One region of the Ensifer sp. YR511 genome, then DNA from elsewhere that is predicted to be linked to it. Evidence: predicted binding sites of a transcription regulator. Region 1 holds the regulator's gene; the other holds the start of a gene.

Region 1 (7,581 bases):
CCACTCGGACGCGTCCGTGCGGTTGATGACGCGCTACTGGCACATTACCGATGAGAACGGGCAAGTCGACGAGGTCAGCGGTCCGGGCGTCATCGGCGAGCAGCCGCTGCTCAATCCCGGCGATACCTATGAGTATTCGTCCGGATGCCCTCTGGATACGCCCTCAGGCGTCATGTTCGGCCACTACAGCATGGAATCGGAAGGCGGAGAGACCTTCAACGTTGCCATCCCCGCCTTCTCGCTCGATTCACCCGGGCTCGTGCGCACCCTGAACTGAAGCGCGTCCTTCGGACTAGCGTCGCTCTAAATCGCGGCCAGTCGGCCGGAAGCGCCCGCTACTGCGGGCGCACCTCGCTTGCTTCGAAGCGATAGGTCGTCGAGCAGAACTCGCAGGTCACCTTGACTTCGCCATCGTCGATGGTGCTTTCGAGGTCGTCCGTGCTCAGGTTGGACAACACCGACTGAAGCTTCTCGCGCGAGCAGCTGCAGCGGTCGTAGACCGCCTGCGGTTCGTAGACGCGGACGCCGCGCTCGTGGAACAGGCGATAGAGCAGCCGCTCGGTTCCGACCATCGGATCGGTCAACTCGTCCATGTCGATCGTTTCGACCATCACCTTGGCTTCGGCCCAGAGATCGTCGTCACCGAACGCGCTTTCACCATCATCACCATCACCGCCGGAAAGGTCGGGCTGGCGCATGCGTTCCGGCGCTTCCGGCAGGAACTGGGCGACCATGCCGCCGGCGCGCCAGCGATGGCGCGGCTTGCCGTTTTCGTCGCGATCGAGAAGCTCGGCCACGCCAAGGCGCACCTTGGTCGGGATCTGCTCCGACTGTCGGAAATAGACGCCGGCGATTTCTTCCAGCGTCGCTCCGTCGAGCGCAACGATCCCCTGGTAACGCTGGGTATGGGCGCCCTGGTCGATGGTGAAGGCGAGCACGCCCTTTCCGAGCAGCTCGTGCGAAAGGGTCCGGCCGTCCTTTTCGGCAGCGGCAAGCGCTTCCTGATCGTAGCGGGCATAGGCGCGCACGCGATCCGGCGTCGAGAAATCAGCGACCACCAGATCGACAGGGCCATCGCCCTGAGTCTGGACGATCAGCTTGCCTTCAAACTTCAGCGAGGTCCCGAGCAACACGGTGAGTACAACGGTTTCAGCAACCAGACGCGCGACCGGAAGCGGATAGTTGTGGCGCTCGAGGATTGCGTCCAGCATGGGGCCGAGCTGCACGGCGCGGCCGCGCACGTCGAGGCCTTCCACCTGGAAAGGCACGACGTGATCGTCACCGGCAAAGTCGAACTCACCAAGCCCTGGCGTCATGTCAGTCATGTCTTGCTCCTTGCCTTCAGCCACCAAGCTGCACCAGAGATATTGCTATCCCCGCGCAACGTGCTCGCTGTCTCAGTTGATCCCGCGATAAACGGATTGTCCACCAGGTATGTGCCGCCGCCATAGCAACGCACCACCTCGACGGTTGCGCGCTCACTACTTTCAGGAGCGCCCGTATGCCGCCTAAATCGTGTCGCACGTGGACAATGTCAAGTGCGGTGAACACGCCCCTATATGGCGCACGCTCGGCGGAGCGCACTGAAGCCTCTTCGCCGTCGCGCGCGACCGGGCAGCCGGCTCAGACGAGCCCCATGCACCAGGCAATGACCGACTTCTGTGCGTGCAGCCGGTTTTCCGCCTCGTCGAAGACCACCGACTGCGGGCCGTCGATGACCTCGTCGGTGACCTCTTCGCCGCGGTGCGCCGGCAGGCAGTGCATGAACAGCGCATCGGAGGCCGCACGCTTCATCAGCGCTTCATTGACCTGGTAGGGCTGGAAGACGTTGTGCCCGCGGGCGCGATGTTCCTGGTTCATCGAGATCCAGGTGTCGGTCACGACGCAATTGGCGTCGGCGACGGCCTGTTCGGCGTCATGACACAAAAGGACCTCGCCGCCATTGTTGCGCGCCCAGTTCAGGAACTTGTCCTGCGGCTCGGAACCGAGCGGCACGGCCATGTTCATGCGGTATCCGAAGCGGGCAGAACCTTCGATCAGCGAATGCAGCACGTTATTGCCGTCGCCGGTCCAGGCAATCGTCTTGCCCTTTACCGGACCGCGATGCTCCTCGAAGGTCAGGATATCGGCCATGATCTGGCAGGGGTGCGTATCGTCGGTCAGGCCGTTGATGACCGGGACCGTCGCATGCTCGGCCAGTTCCAGAAGGCGGCGATGGTCGGTGGTGCGGATCATGATGGCGTCGACGTAACGCGAGAGCACCTTGGCCGTGTCGCCGATCGTCTCGGCGCGGCCGAGCTGCATTTCGGTGCCCGACAGAAACAGGGTTTCGCCGCCGAGCTGGCGCATGCCGACATCGAAGGAAACGCGGGTGCGGGTGGAGGGCTTTTCGAAGATCATCGCCAGCATCTTGCCGGCGAGCGGCTTCTCGGCAGTTCCGGCCTTGGTCGCCGCCTTTCGGACGCGCGCATCGTCGATGATCGTCCGGAGGTCGGCGGCCGTCATGGCCGAAAGATCGAGAAAATGTCTGGTGCCTGCCATCGTACTCGGTTCCTGTCTGAAAAATCGGTCCCTGGTGCGGCACGCTATCCACGTGCCCGCACGAAGGTCATTCTAACGCCTTAGTCGTCCCTGGGTCGCTACCTTCAGGCCGCGGCGTTGCCGCTTGCCTTGCGAACCGCCTCGGCGGCGCGTTCGATACGTGCGAGCCCCTCGCGCGCCTCTTCCGCCGTCACGGTCAGCGGCGGCAGCAGACGCAGCACATTTTCGCCCGCCGGCACGGCCAGGAGCTTTTCGGCGCGGATTTCCTTCAGCAGATCGGCCGAAGGGCCCTTCACCTTGATGCCCAGCATCAAACCGTCGCCGCGGATGTCCTCGATGACATCAGGGAAACGGTCCTTGAGCGACGCAAGGCCCTGGCGGAAGACCAGCGCGACATCGCGCACATGCGTCAGGAATCCGTCGGCCAGAACGACGTCGAGCACGGCGTTGCCGACGGCCATGGCCAGCGGGTTGCCGCCATATGTGGAGCCATGCGTGCCCGCCACCATACCAGATGCGGCTTCCTCAGTCGCGAGGCAGGCGCCGAACGGGAAGCCACCGCCGATACCCTTGGCGACCGCCATGATATCCGGACGGATATCCGCCCATTCATGGGCAAACAGCTTGCCGGTACGGCCGACGCCGGTCTGGACCTCGTCGAGGATCAAGAGCAGGCCGAACTCGTCGCAAAGCGCGCGCAGTTCCTGCATGAATTCCTTGGTCGCCGGACGGATGCCGCCCTCGCCCTGGATCGGCTCGATCAGGATCGCTGCGGTTTCCTCGGTGATCGCATTCTTGACCGCGGCGATGTCGCCGAACGGAACCTGGTAGAAGCCCGGCGCCTTCGGCCCGAAACCTTCGATGTATTTCTGCTGACCACCGGCGGCGATCGTCGCGATCGTGCGGCCGTGGAAGGCGCCTTCGAAGGTGATGACGTGGAACTTCTCCGGGTGGCCCTTGGAGAAGTGGTAACGCCGTGCCGTCTTGATGGCGCATTCCAGCGCTTCCGCGCCCGAATTGGTGAAGAAGACCTTGTCGGCAAAGGTCACTGCCGTCAGCCGGCGGCCGAGGCTTTCCTGGCCCGCAATTTCATAAAGGTTGGACAGGTGCCAGACCTTGTCGGCCTGCGCCTTCAGCGCCTCGACCAGGTGCGGGTGCGCGTGGCCGAGCGAGTTCACGGCAACGCCGGCACCGAAATCGAGATAACGCGTGCCGTCTTCAGCGATCAGCCAGGCGCCCTCTCCTCGCTCGAAACGCAACGGCGCGCGCATGTAGGTATCGTAAAGCGGCGTGGTTGCAGTCATGCGAGGCTCTCCTTCACTCCAGATCGACATCGATCCCGCGCCTCACGCGGGCCGATAAAAATCAAAAATGCCGCCTTTCGGCGGCGCAGGCACTATTCCCATTTCGCGCTGCAATGTCAACAAAACCAAGCCTTGCAGCGCAACATGAAGGGTCGATTCCTGGCAGCAGAAAAATCGTCCGGGAGGGCTTGCAAAAATGCAACGCTGGCCGAGCAAGTTGGGGAAAACTACGAAATCGATTCGGCCTGATTCCCGGGACTCTTGCCACAGAGTCCAGCGGTCAGTACGTTAACATTCAATTACTAGACGCATGCGGCGGACCTAGTCACCAAAAGAGTTATCGCGTTTGCAACCCCGGGGTTTAGCCGGGGTGCGGTGAGGGATTCTGCCATCCCCAACGCTGAGAACGGAGAGTGCAGAAATGAACTGGACTGACGAGCGGGTGGAGAAACTGAAGAAGCTTTGGTCCGAGGGCCTGAGCGCAAGCCAGATCGCGGCGCAGCTCGGCGGCGTCAGCCGTAACGCTGTCATCGGCAAGGTTCACCGCCTGAGCCTGCCAGGTCGCGCCAAGGCCGGCGGCAGCACCACGACAGCAGCCCGTCCGAAGCGCCCGACTTCGGCACCGCGCGCACCGAACTACGCTTCGCGCGTTTCGACCCGCCCGGTTGCACGCGCGGCCGGCGCTGTCGTTCTCAAGGAAGAAATCGAAGTCGATCTCGTTGCCGAGCAGGATTTCAGCACCCGCACCGACGTTGTCGTGCCGATGTCGCGCCGCCTCGAGCTGACCCAGCTCACCGAGCGCACCTGCAAGTGGCCGATCGGCGACCCGCTGAAGGAAGAGTTTCACTTCTGCGGCAACGATTCCCCGGAAGCCTCGCCTTACTGCACCTTCCATGCGCGGCTGGCCTACCAGCCGTCGGGGGAGCGCCGCAGGGCCCGCTGAGAAGCTGGACGGCATCAATAAAAAAGGGGCCGATCGGCCCCTTTTTTTCTTGGCGACTTTCAGACCGCTCAGCTTTCGAGCGAATAGCCGGCGCCGCGAACGGTGCGGATGACGTCGGGCATGTTCGAGAAGTTCAGAGCCTTGCGCAGACGACCGACATGCACGTCGACGGTGCGCTCGTCGACATAGATGTCATGCCCCCAGACGCCATCCAGAAGCTGCGAGCGAGAGAAGACGCGGCCCGGCGAGGACATGAGGAACTCCAGAAGACGGAACTCGGTGGGGCCGAGGCGCACTTCGCGGCTGCGGCGATGAACGCGGTGGGTCTCGCGGTCGAGTTCGATGTCGCCGCAGCGAAGCAGCGTCGACAGCACCTCGGGCTTTGCCCGGCGCAGCATCGCCTTGACGCGCGCCATCAGCTCCGGCGTCGAGAAGGGCTTGACCACGTAGTCGTCGGCACCCGTCGCCAGACCCCGGACGCGCTCGCTTTCCTCGCCGCGCGCCGTCAGCATGATGATCGGCAGACGTTCGGTCTCCGGACGCTGGCGCAGCCGACGGCAAAGTTCAATGCCGGAAACACCGGGCAGCATCCAGTCGAGGATAAGCAGGTCGGGCAGCCGCTCCTGAAGCCGGATCTCCGCCTCGTCGCCCCGCAGGATCGTATCGACGTCGAAGCCCTCGGCTTCCAGATTGTAACGCAGCAGAACGCTCAGCGCCTCTTCGTCTTCGACTACGGCGATTTTTGGCAACATCAGGTAACGTCTCCTTACCGCGGGCGGCCTTTGGGCTCATCGGCCCGGCCGGCGCTCAGACACTCTAAATCTGGAGCACATCCGCCGTTTTCAAAGGCGGGGCGAAAACCGCATGCTTCAGATACAGGAATTCGGGGCCGCGACCGAAGCCGCGACCGGATCAGATTTCAAAGGGCATGCATGCTTACGGCGCGCTTGGCGCTCAGTCGTTGACCGAGCCCAGCGTCGACGTAGTGTCATCCTTCGGACGCTCACCTTCCGGCTGAGCACCCGTCGCCATGTAATAGATCGTCTCAGCGATATTGGTCGCGTGGTCGCCGATGCGCTCGATGTTCTTGGCGCAGAACAGAAGATGCGTGCAGGGCGTGATGTTGCGCGGATCTTCCATCATGTAGGTCAAGAGCTCGCGGAACAGCGAGGTGTAGATCGCGTCGATCTCCTCGTCACGCTCGCGGATGCTGTTGGCCTTTTCCGGCGAGCGCGAGGCGTAGACGTCGAGCACTTCCTTGAGCTGGACGAGAGCGAGCTCTGCCAGATGCTCGAGGCCACGGGCGAGCTTGCGCGGAATGCCGGAGCCGGCGACCGCGATCACGCGCTTGGCGGTGTTCTTGCCAAGGTCGCCGACGCGTTCCAGATCGGAGGCGATGCGGATCGACCCCATGATCTCACGCAGGTCGGCGGCGACCGGCTGACGCTTGGCGATCGTGACGATCGCCTTCTCACCGATCTGGCGCTCGGCGTCGTCGAGGACGGTGTCGTCCGAGATCACCTTCTGTGCGAGAGCCAGGTCGGAGTTGACCAGCGCGCGAACGGACTCGGCGACCATCTGTTCGGCGAGGCCGCCCATCTCCGAGATGCGGCGCGTCAGGTACTTCAGTTCTTCGTCATAGGCGGACATGATATGCATGGACATGATCGTCGATCCTTACGGGCGCTTTGCAGTTACTGTTGCAGCCTTATGCGGCCTCAGCCGAAGCGGCCCATGATGTAATCCTGGGTGCGCTGGTCATCCGGATTGGTGAACATCTTGTCGGTGTCGTTCTCCTCGACGAGATTGCCGAGGTGGAACATGGCGGTGCGCTGCGAAACGCGGGCGGCCTGCTGCATCGAGTGGGTCACGATGACGATCGTGAAGTTCGTGCGCAGCTCGTGGATGAGCTCTTCGACCTTGGCGGTCGCGATCGGATCGAGAGCCGAGCACGGCTCGTCCATGAGGATGACTTCCGGGCTGACGGCGACGGCACGCGCGATGCAGAGACGCTGCTGCTGACCACCGGAAAGGCCGGTGCCGGGCTCCTGCAGACGATCCTTTACCTCGTTCCACAGACCGGCCTTCTGCAGGCTGGTCTCGACCACCTCGTCAAAGTCGGCCTTGGTGCGGGCAAGTCCGTGAATCCGCGGGCCGTAGGCGACGTTGTCGTAGATCGACTTCGGGAACGGGTTCGGCTTCTGGAAGACCATGCCGACGCGGGCGCGCAGTTCGACGACGTCGATCGTCGGGTCGTAGATGTCGTCCTCGTCGAGCGTGATCTTGCCGGTGACGCGGCAGTTCTCGATCGTGTCGTTCATGCGGTTCAGCGTGCGCAGGAAGGTCGACTTGCCGCAACCCGAAGGACCGATCAGCGCCGTGACCGTGTTCTCGCGGATGTTGAGGTTGACGTCGAAAAGCGCACGCTTCTCGCCGTAATAGACCGACACATCCTTGCCGATCATCTTGTAGGGCACGGTGTTCATTTTCTGATCCAGAGCCTTCTCGACTGCTGCTTCTGACATGATGTTCATAGTAATTACCTCACTACCAGCGGCGCTCAAAGCGACGTCGCAACAGAATGGCTCCAAGGTTCATGACGACCAGGAAGATGAGAAGAATGATGATTGCGCCGGAGGTGCGCTCGACGAAGGCGCGCTCCGCCTCATTGGCCCACATGTAGATCTGCACCGGCAGTGCCGTCGACGGTTCCATCGGCGAACCGGGAAAATCGACGACGAAGGCGACCATGCCGATCAGGAGCAGCGGCGCGGTTTCACCAAGCGCGTGGGC
Region 2 (7,581 bases), on a different contig from region 1:
CGCGGCCACGCCAAAGGACGCAGCTGCGAAGATGTCGAGCGGCTGATCCTTCAGGAAAGTGACCATCGCGTCCTTGCCGTTGTATTTGGCCCAGCCGATCGGCGGTGCATGATGGTAGGGGTCGCGGGCTAAGGCATCGGCGCCGTGATCGAGCAGGCGCCTCGCCATCGCGACATGTCCATGCAACGCCGCCTCGTGCAACGGCGTGCGCGAGGTCATGCGGTTGACGTCGAAGCCGAGTGAGAGCATCAGCGCCACGGCGTCATGCCGGTCCTCACCCGCCGCCTCGTGCAGAATGGCGGGGTGTGCAGCCTGGGTTCGAGCGACAAGTGTCGGATCCCTATCGACAAGTTCCCTCGCCTCGTCGGCCTTCACTTCCCCAACGGCACGGGCCAGCCGGTCGACATCCTCCAGCGGCGCTTCGGTCGCGCCGCGCGACACGAGGTATTGTGCCAGTGCCGGATCGCCGCCGAGCTCCGCCCATTGATAGGGCGTGCGCCCCTTGATCGGGCGATTGACGTCGGCGCCGTGCGCAACAAGCAGCCGGACGCGATCGGAGATGCGTTTTTCCAGTGCCCAGGCAAGCTGATAGTCGAAGACGCGTTCGCCATTTTCGACCAGGCCGCCATCGTTGCGCACCAGCCAGTTGTTGCGGTCGTCGGCATTAAGGCCATGGTCGAGAAGCAGCTGGAGGCAGGAATTGTCCGGTTCGAACATCCGGTTGTAGAGCGCCTGGCTGTCATTGGCTCGGGCACCGGCATTAAGCAGGAGCCGCGCAAAGGCAAGGCAATCCGGGTGCGGTGGCTGCCGCTCCGGTCCCGCCTCGCCCTCGCCGAAGACGCCGGTCAAAGCCGTGAAACGATACTGGCCGTCGTCGAGCCAGTAGACGTTCGGATCGGCCCCGCGCGCAATCAGGCGGGCGCCCGCCGGCAGCGACGAGCTGCCGGGAACGCGGGCATATGCGGCGTAGAGCAACGGCTCCCAGTCGAACGGACCGCCGCGCTTCTCTGCGAGTTTCGGGTCGCGATCGAGAAAGCGGTCGATCGCCGCGGCGTCGCCGAGCGCAGCGGCCACGTGAATGTTGTCCCCGGCAATCTCAGGATGGTCCTTGAGAAGGTCGAGTGCCTGAGCGAACCGCTCGGGATCGGCAGCGACGTCGCCGAAATAGGAGACTGTCGCCAGAGCGAGAAAGCGGTTTGCGACCTGTTCGGTCGACGGCGTGCCGGTCTCGGCTTTCTCCAGATGCCGCTTCAGCCGTGTCCAGCTGGCAAAGCCGAATTCGCGGGCAAGCACCAGCTGGGCATCCTGAAGGCCCATTGCGGTCGGTTCGGAGAAATAGGGAAGCGCCCGCTGTCTTGCGCTGGCATCGCCAGCCTTGACGGCCTTCAAAAAGGCCTTGGCCTGCTTGCGGATCGTATCGAGGGTAATGTTCGCGGAAAGATCGCGCGTGATCATGAAAGACCTCCTTTCATTCACGTCCGGTATCCGCGCCCACAGACTGAAAAGAGGTGTGGCAACCAAGTTCAGTGAAACAGGTGGGCCTTGCCCTTCCCGCGGATCGGATGCGCCCTGCGAACGACCTCATCGCTAGCATGGCCTCGATATACTTGTCCAGCGCGGTCAGCTTTCCCGTTCGTAGCGGACGAAGGCGAAACGATCGCCCGTAGGCGCCCAGTTGGGAACGTTGATCGTTCCCTGCCCGCCGAAGAGCTCGAACAGGATGCGGGCATTGCCGCCGTCCAGGTCCATCAGCCTCAACCGGACATCGAGATCCCTCGGATGATCGAAGACGTCGCCGTCATAGGAAAGCACGAGCAGATGCTTACCGTCAGGCGACGGATGCGGAAACCAGTCGCCATAGGGGCTGTCGGTGATGCGCGTGACGTCGCTACCGTCCGGGCGGATCCGCCAGATCTGCATCTGGCCGGTACGGCTCGAGTTGAAATAGATCCATTCGCCGTCTGCCGACCAATCGGGCCCGTCGTTGCGGCCCTCCCCATGGGTGAGCCGCCGCTCCTCGCCGCCGTCGACGGAGATCGTATAGATGTCGAAGACCTGGTCGCGGATGCCGCAATAGGTCACCGTGTTCCCGTCGGGCGACCAGCCGTGCCAATAGGAAGGCAGGTTGCGGGTGACGAGCCGCGGCGTGCCGCCTTCGGCCGGCAGCAGGTAGATCGCCGATTTCCCGAACTCGGTCTTGTCGCTGATCGCGATCGTCGTGCCATCCGGGGAGAGGCCGTGGTCGTTGTTGCAGAGCGTCGCAAAACCGGTATCGATCTCCACCGGTTCGGAACCATCAAGGCCAAGCCGATAGAGCCTGCCGTCACCGTTGATGATCAGATGTGAGCCGTCCCGCGACCAGTTCGGTGCCTCGACCAGCCGGTCCGTCTGCCAGACAACCCGCGTTTCACCTGTTGCGATGTCATGGATTTCGACGGAACTGCGCATGCTCTTCTCTCCCGGACGAGGCCGCTATTTCTTGTCTTCACCCGCCGGCAGAGTCGCCAGAACCTTGGAACAGACCGATTGCATCAGAACGGAATCGCGTCGGTCCCGCCAGGTGGTGACCAGACCCCAGGCCAGCAGGAGCAGGATGCAGATGAAGGCAACGCCGACGACGGTGAGGCTTCCGGTCGCAAGGCCATAGACCCCAAAGACCGCAGGCGTCGCGAAATAGCCGATCTGCGCCGAAAGCTGCCGGCCGGCGGAAACGTCGCTTGCCGACCACAGTCGCAGGAGCCGGATTTCCTCGTCCGTAAAATCTGCACGGCCCTGTCGGCCGTCCGTCTCTTCGGAGAGGATATCCATCGCCTAGCCCCGGTCGCGGAAGCGGTTGGTGATCGGGTAGCGGCGGTCGCGTCCGAAGTTCTTCTTGGTGATCTTGACGCCCGGCGCCGATTGCCGGCGCTTGTATTCGGCGATGTAGAGCAGATGCTCGACCCGGTGAACGGTCACCTCGTCATGGCCGCGGGCGACGATCTCGTCCGTCCCCATTTCCTTTTCCACCAGGCATTCGAGAATGTCGTCGAGCACCGGATAGGGCGGCAGCGAATCCTGGTCCGTCTGGTTGGGACGAAGCTCGGCCGAAGGCGCCTTGTCGATAATGTTCTGCGGAATGACGATGCCGGAAGGACCAAGCGCGCCCGGAGGAACCGTGGTATTGCGCCAGCTCGAGATGGCATAGACCTGCATCTTGTAGAGGTCCTTGATCGGGTTGAAGCCGCCGTTCATGTCGCCATAGAGCGTGGCATAGCCGACCGACATCTCCGACTTGTTGCCCGTCGTCACCACCATCGAGCCGAACTTGTTGGAGATCGCCATCAGGATCGTGCCGCGGGTGCGGCTCTGCAGGTTCTCCTCGGTGATGCCGGATTCCGTGCCTTCGAACGTATCGGAGAGTGCGCTGAGGAACCCTTCGACCGGCTCGGAGATCGGCACGATGTCGTAACGGCAGCCGAGGGCCTCGGCGCATTCCTTGGCGTCCTTCAGCGATTCGTGCGAGGTGTAGCGGTAGGGCAGCATGACCGTGCGCACCCGCTCCTCGCCGAGCGCATCGACGGCGAGCGCTGCGCAAATGGCGGAATCGATACCGCCGGAGAGGCCAAGCACGACATTCTTGAAGCCGTTCTTGTTCACATAGTCGCGGAAGCCGAGCATGCATGCGCGGTAATCCGCCTCCTCCCGCTCCGGCAGGCGCGACTTCAGGCCGTGCTCGCAATGCCAGCCGCTCTCGCCCTTCTTCCACTCCACGATCGAGACCGCCTCTTCGAACTGGCTCATCTGGAAGGCGAGCGACTTGTCGGTGTTGAAGGCGAAGCTGGCGCCGTCGAAGACCAGTTCGTCCTGGCCGCCGAGCTGGTTGGCATAGATCATCGGTAGGCCCGTCTCGATCACCTGCTTCAGCACGACCTGATGGCGCACGTCGACCTTGCCGCGATAATAGGGCGAACCATTCGGCGACAGCAGGATTTCAGCACCGCTTTCGGCCAGCGTCTCGCAGACGCCGAGATCGCCCCAGATGTCCTCGCAGATCGGAATGCCGATGCGCACACCGCGGAAATTGACCGGTCCCGGCATCTCGCCCGGATCGAAGACGCGCTTCTCGTCGAACTCGCCGTAGTTCGGCAGATCGACCTTGTCGCGGATCGCGATCACCTTGCCATCGTCGAGTACTGCCACGGCGTTATGTCGGCCGGTCTTCGACAGGCGCGGGAAGCCGATGATGACGCCCGGGCCGCCATCGGCCGTCTCGGCGGCCAGCTTTTCGACGGCCTGGAGGCAGGCCTTGAGAAAGGCCGGCTTCAGAACAAGGTCTTCCGGCGGATAGCCCGAAATGAACAGCTCCGTCAAAAGCAGGAGATCGGCGCCCTGTCGCGCCGCATCGGCGCGCGCCTCACGCGCCTTGGCCAGGTTTCCGGCGATGTCGCCCACGGTCGGATTGAGCTGGGCAACGGCGATACGAAGGAGCGAGGGGGCGTTTTTATGGGCGGTCATGAGCGGGCCTGTCGGTCTGTCCTGAACGATTGCATCTGACTTTCGCAATGTTCTTTAGCGCAATCTGCGGAAAAATACCCACAGCCAATCGCAGCCACGCGAAAAAAACCGAAAACTTCTGTTTTTCCCGGTCCTTATACTGGGCCGTTCGTGCGGCTTCACGCCACGAAAAGCCACCCTCCATTCCCGTTAAGAAACCATTCATCCCCTGTTCAAAATGACGGGCGTATGACAGTTACACGACGCATTTATGAAATTGGAGAATATGTTGGCCAGTATCGATTCCGCTGTCGCGCGAGGCTCACGTGTCTATGCCGACCGACCCGGCTTCGCCGCACGGCACGCCAAGACGCTCGCTTCCACGCGCAGCGCCCTGTTCTCCCTGTTCGTTGCAACTGCCCTTGTCTTCGCCGTTGAACTGATCGTCCGTCAGTCGCTGACCGACACCCTTTCCTACGTCCTCGACCCGACGCGCCCGGCGCTGACGACCATCGGCATATTCTTTCTCATTCTGCTCGCTGTCGACGGTATTTTCGGCCGCGAGCACAAGTCCGCCGTGGTGATCGCGCCGCTGGCACTTCTGCCGGCCGTCATCTGCCAGCAGAAGCAGGTGTTCCTGTCCGATCCGCTCTATCCGACCGACTTCCTGTTCGGCCGCCAGATCATGGAGCTGATGCCCGTGCTGGTAAAGGACCGTCCGTGGACGGCGCTCGGCATCGCCGTCGGCCTGGTTGCCACCGTCGTCGCCATCGCCCTCCTGTTGCGCTTTGCCTGGCGGACCTTCCCGAAGCTGACGACCCGCGAGCGTGTCGCCCGCCTCGCCTTCGCGCTGCCGCTGCTCGTCGCCTTCTGGAACATCATGGATTACAACCAGTTTTCCTGGATCCGTGATCGCCTGAAGGTCATCCCGATCATGTGGGACCAGACCGAGAACTATAAGCACAACGGCTTTGCGCTCGCCTTTGCGATCAACCTGCCGATGGCCAATGTCAGCGCGCCCGCCGGCTACATGGCCGACGCGATCGACCGCATTCCGGTGAAGCCGCTTCCCGCCGGCACCTCGCACCGCGGCAAGCCCGACGTCATCGTGCTGATGAGCGAATCCTTCTGGGATCCGACCCGCCTGCCGAACGTCAAGCTGTCGCCCGACCCGATGCCGACGATCCGTGAAATGCAGTCGGGCAACGTCTTCTCGCCGGAGTTCGGCGGCATGACCGCCAACGTCGAGTTCGAGGCGCTGACCGGCTTCTCCAACGCGTTCCTGCCCTATGGCAGCATCCCGTACCAGCAGTACATCCGCAATCCGATCCCGTCGCTTGCCACTTTCTTCCGTGGCGAAGGCTACGTCTCGCGCGCCATCCATCCGTTCCAGAGCTGGTTCTGGAACCGCACCGCCGTCTACAAGGCCTTCGGTTTCGACATGTTCAAGTCGGAAGAGAACATGCCACCGATGCAGAAGCGCGGCATCTTCGCCTCGGACGACTCGCTGACCAACGAGATCATCCGCCAAGCCGACGCGATGGACGACCCGTTCTTCTTCTTCGCCGTCACACTCCAGGGCCATGGCCCCTATGAGGCCAACCGCTACGCCAACAACACCATCAAGGTCGAAGGCGATCTGCCCGAGGCCGACCGCCAGGTTCTTGCCACCTACGCGCAGGGCATCAAGGAGGCTGACGACAGCCTGAAGAAGCTGATGGACTGGGCCAAGAACCGCGATCGCGAAACGGTTATCGTGCTCTTTGGCGACCATCTGCCGCCGCTTAACACCGTCTATACCAGCACCGGTTTCATGAAGGGTGTGACGGCGGAGCGCAAAGGTTCGAAGGAGCAGATGAAGGCGCAGCATGAAACGCCGCTCGTCGTCTGGTCGAACAAGACTGGCCCGAAGAAGAACGTCGGCACCATCAGCCCGGCCTTCCTCTCCTACCAGATCCTCAAGCAGTCCGGTTACGAGCATCCCTACTACACCGGCTTCCTCGGCAAGGTGTATGACCAGTACCGCGTCGTCGACCGCTACATGCTGATCCGCAAGAATGGCAAGGAAGTCGCCGAGTGGTCGCGCCAGCCGAAGGTGCCGGCACTCCTGCGTGACTACCGCTTCCTGCAACACGACATGATGTTCGGCGACCGCTTCTCGACCGACCGGTTCTTCAAGTCACACGCTGATCTCTTCGCCAGCGTCGAAACCCACTGATCGAAGACCGGAGCGGCCAGCAACCGCTCCGGTCCTTGCGGCATTTTCGCGTACCGCGTGATTTCCTTGCGGCGCTGACGCGCTAGATTGTCTCCGGCCAACTCCGGAGATCGCCATGCCGCACTTCAATGACATATCGAAACAGCTTTTCGGCAAGCCGCTCAGCGAGCTCGGAGAGATCGAGCGCCGCATTCTTACCCATGCCCGGGACCGACGCACGCTCGCCACCGATTCACATGCCGCCTTCACGGCACGGCTCTCCTTCGGCGACAGGCTCGCAGACAACATCGCCCGCGTCGGCGGCTCCTGGAGCTTCATCATTGGCTTCTGCGGCTTTCTCGTCTTCTGGGTTTTGCTGAACACCATTCTGCTCGCCACCGGCGCCTTCGATCCCTACCCTTATATCTTCCTCAACCTGATGCTTTCGATGCTCGCCGCGCTGCAGGCTCCGGTCATCATGATGTCGCAGAACCGCCAGGCGGAGCGCGACCGCTTCGCTGCCTCGAAGGATTACGAAGTCAATCTCAAGTCGGAAGTCGAACTGATCGCACTGCATCACAAGGTCGACGACGTGTTGCTGCGCGAGATCTCCGAATTGCGCGCGGACCTGGCGACGCTCAACCGGCAGCTCGAACGCTATCGCACGCCCCCCGGACAGGAGTGACCGGCCCCCGGCCGAACCGGGACGATGCGCTGGCGATACGCAAGCCTGCCCTCGCGCGGATTCGGCGCCCGGACGCGGGCGCGCAGCCGCCGCGACAGGGCGAAAACTAGCTAATTTTCATAAATACTAATTCAACTGTGAATACACATTTTGCAACATTTGCGAAATGCATTGGGATTCAACAACTTATCGGAGTATGAAAAAATTAATATTTGAGGATCACGTT

Evidence for each region. Region 1 encodes PhoB, which activates phosphate uptake and scavenging genes when phosphate is short. Its sites were predicted from a motif close to TGTCATNNANCTGTCAT; they were not measured.
Region 2: a site for PhoB is predicted at 4,712-4,728, ahead of BLU15_RS00675 (LTA synthase family protein). Genes of this name have one in related genera too.

The regions. Positions count from the first base shown of each region.
Region 1 is NZ_FNGR01000003.1:388,012-395,592, forward strand. Features, by position in the region: gene apaG (Co2+/Mg2+ efflux protein ApaG) at 1-277, shown strand, start outside; gene BLU15_RS08980 (Hsp33 family molecular chaperone) at 336-1,325, opposite strand; gene argF (ornithine carbamoyltransferase) at 1,624-2,541, opposite strand; gene BLU15_RS08990 (aspartate aminotransferase family protein) at 2,646-3,845, opposite strand; gene BLU15_RS08995 (GcrA family cell cycle regulator) at 4,267-4,788, shown strand; gene phoB (phosphate regulon transcriptional regulator PhoB) at 4,857-5,540, opposite strand; gene phoU (phosphate signaling complex protein PhoU) at 5,743-6,456, opposite strand; gene pstB (phosphate ABC transporter ATP-binding protein PstB) at 6,507-7,322, opposite strand; gene pstA (phosphate ABC transporter permease PstA) at 7,336-7,581, opposite strand, start outside.
Region 2 is NZ_FNGR01000001.1:141,623-149,203, forward strand. Features, by position in the region: gene BLU15_RS00655 (ankyrin repeat domain-containing protein) at 1-1,455, opposite strand, end outside; gene BLU15_RS00660 (TolB family protein) at 1,621-2,448, opposite strand; gene BLU15_RS00665 (hypothetical protein) at 2,473-2,808, opposite strand; gene BLU15_RS00670 (NAD+ synthase) at 2,812-4,494, opposite strand; gene BLU15_RS00675 (LTA synthase family protein) at 4,763-6,691, shown strand; gene BLU15_RS00680 (DUF1003 domain-containing protein) at 6,807-7,355, shown strand.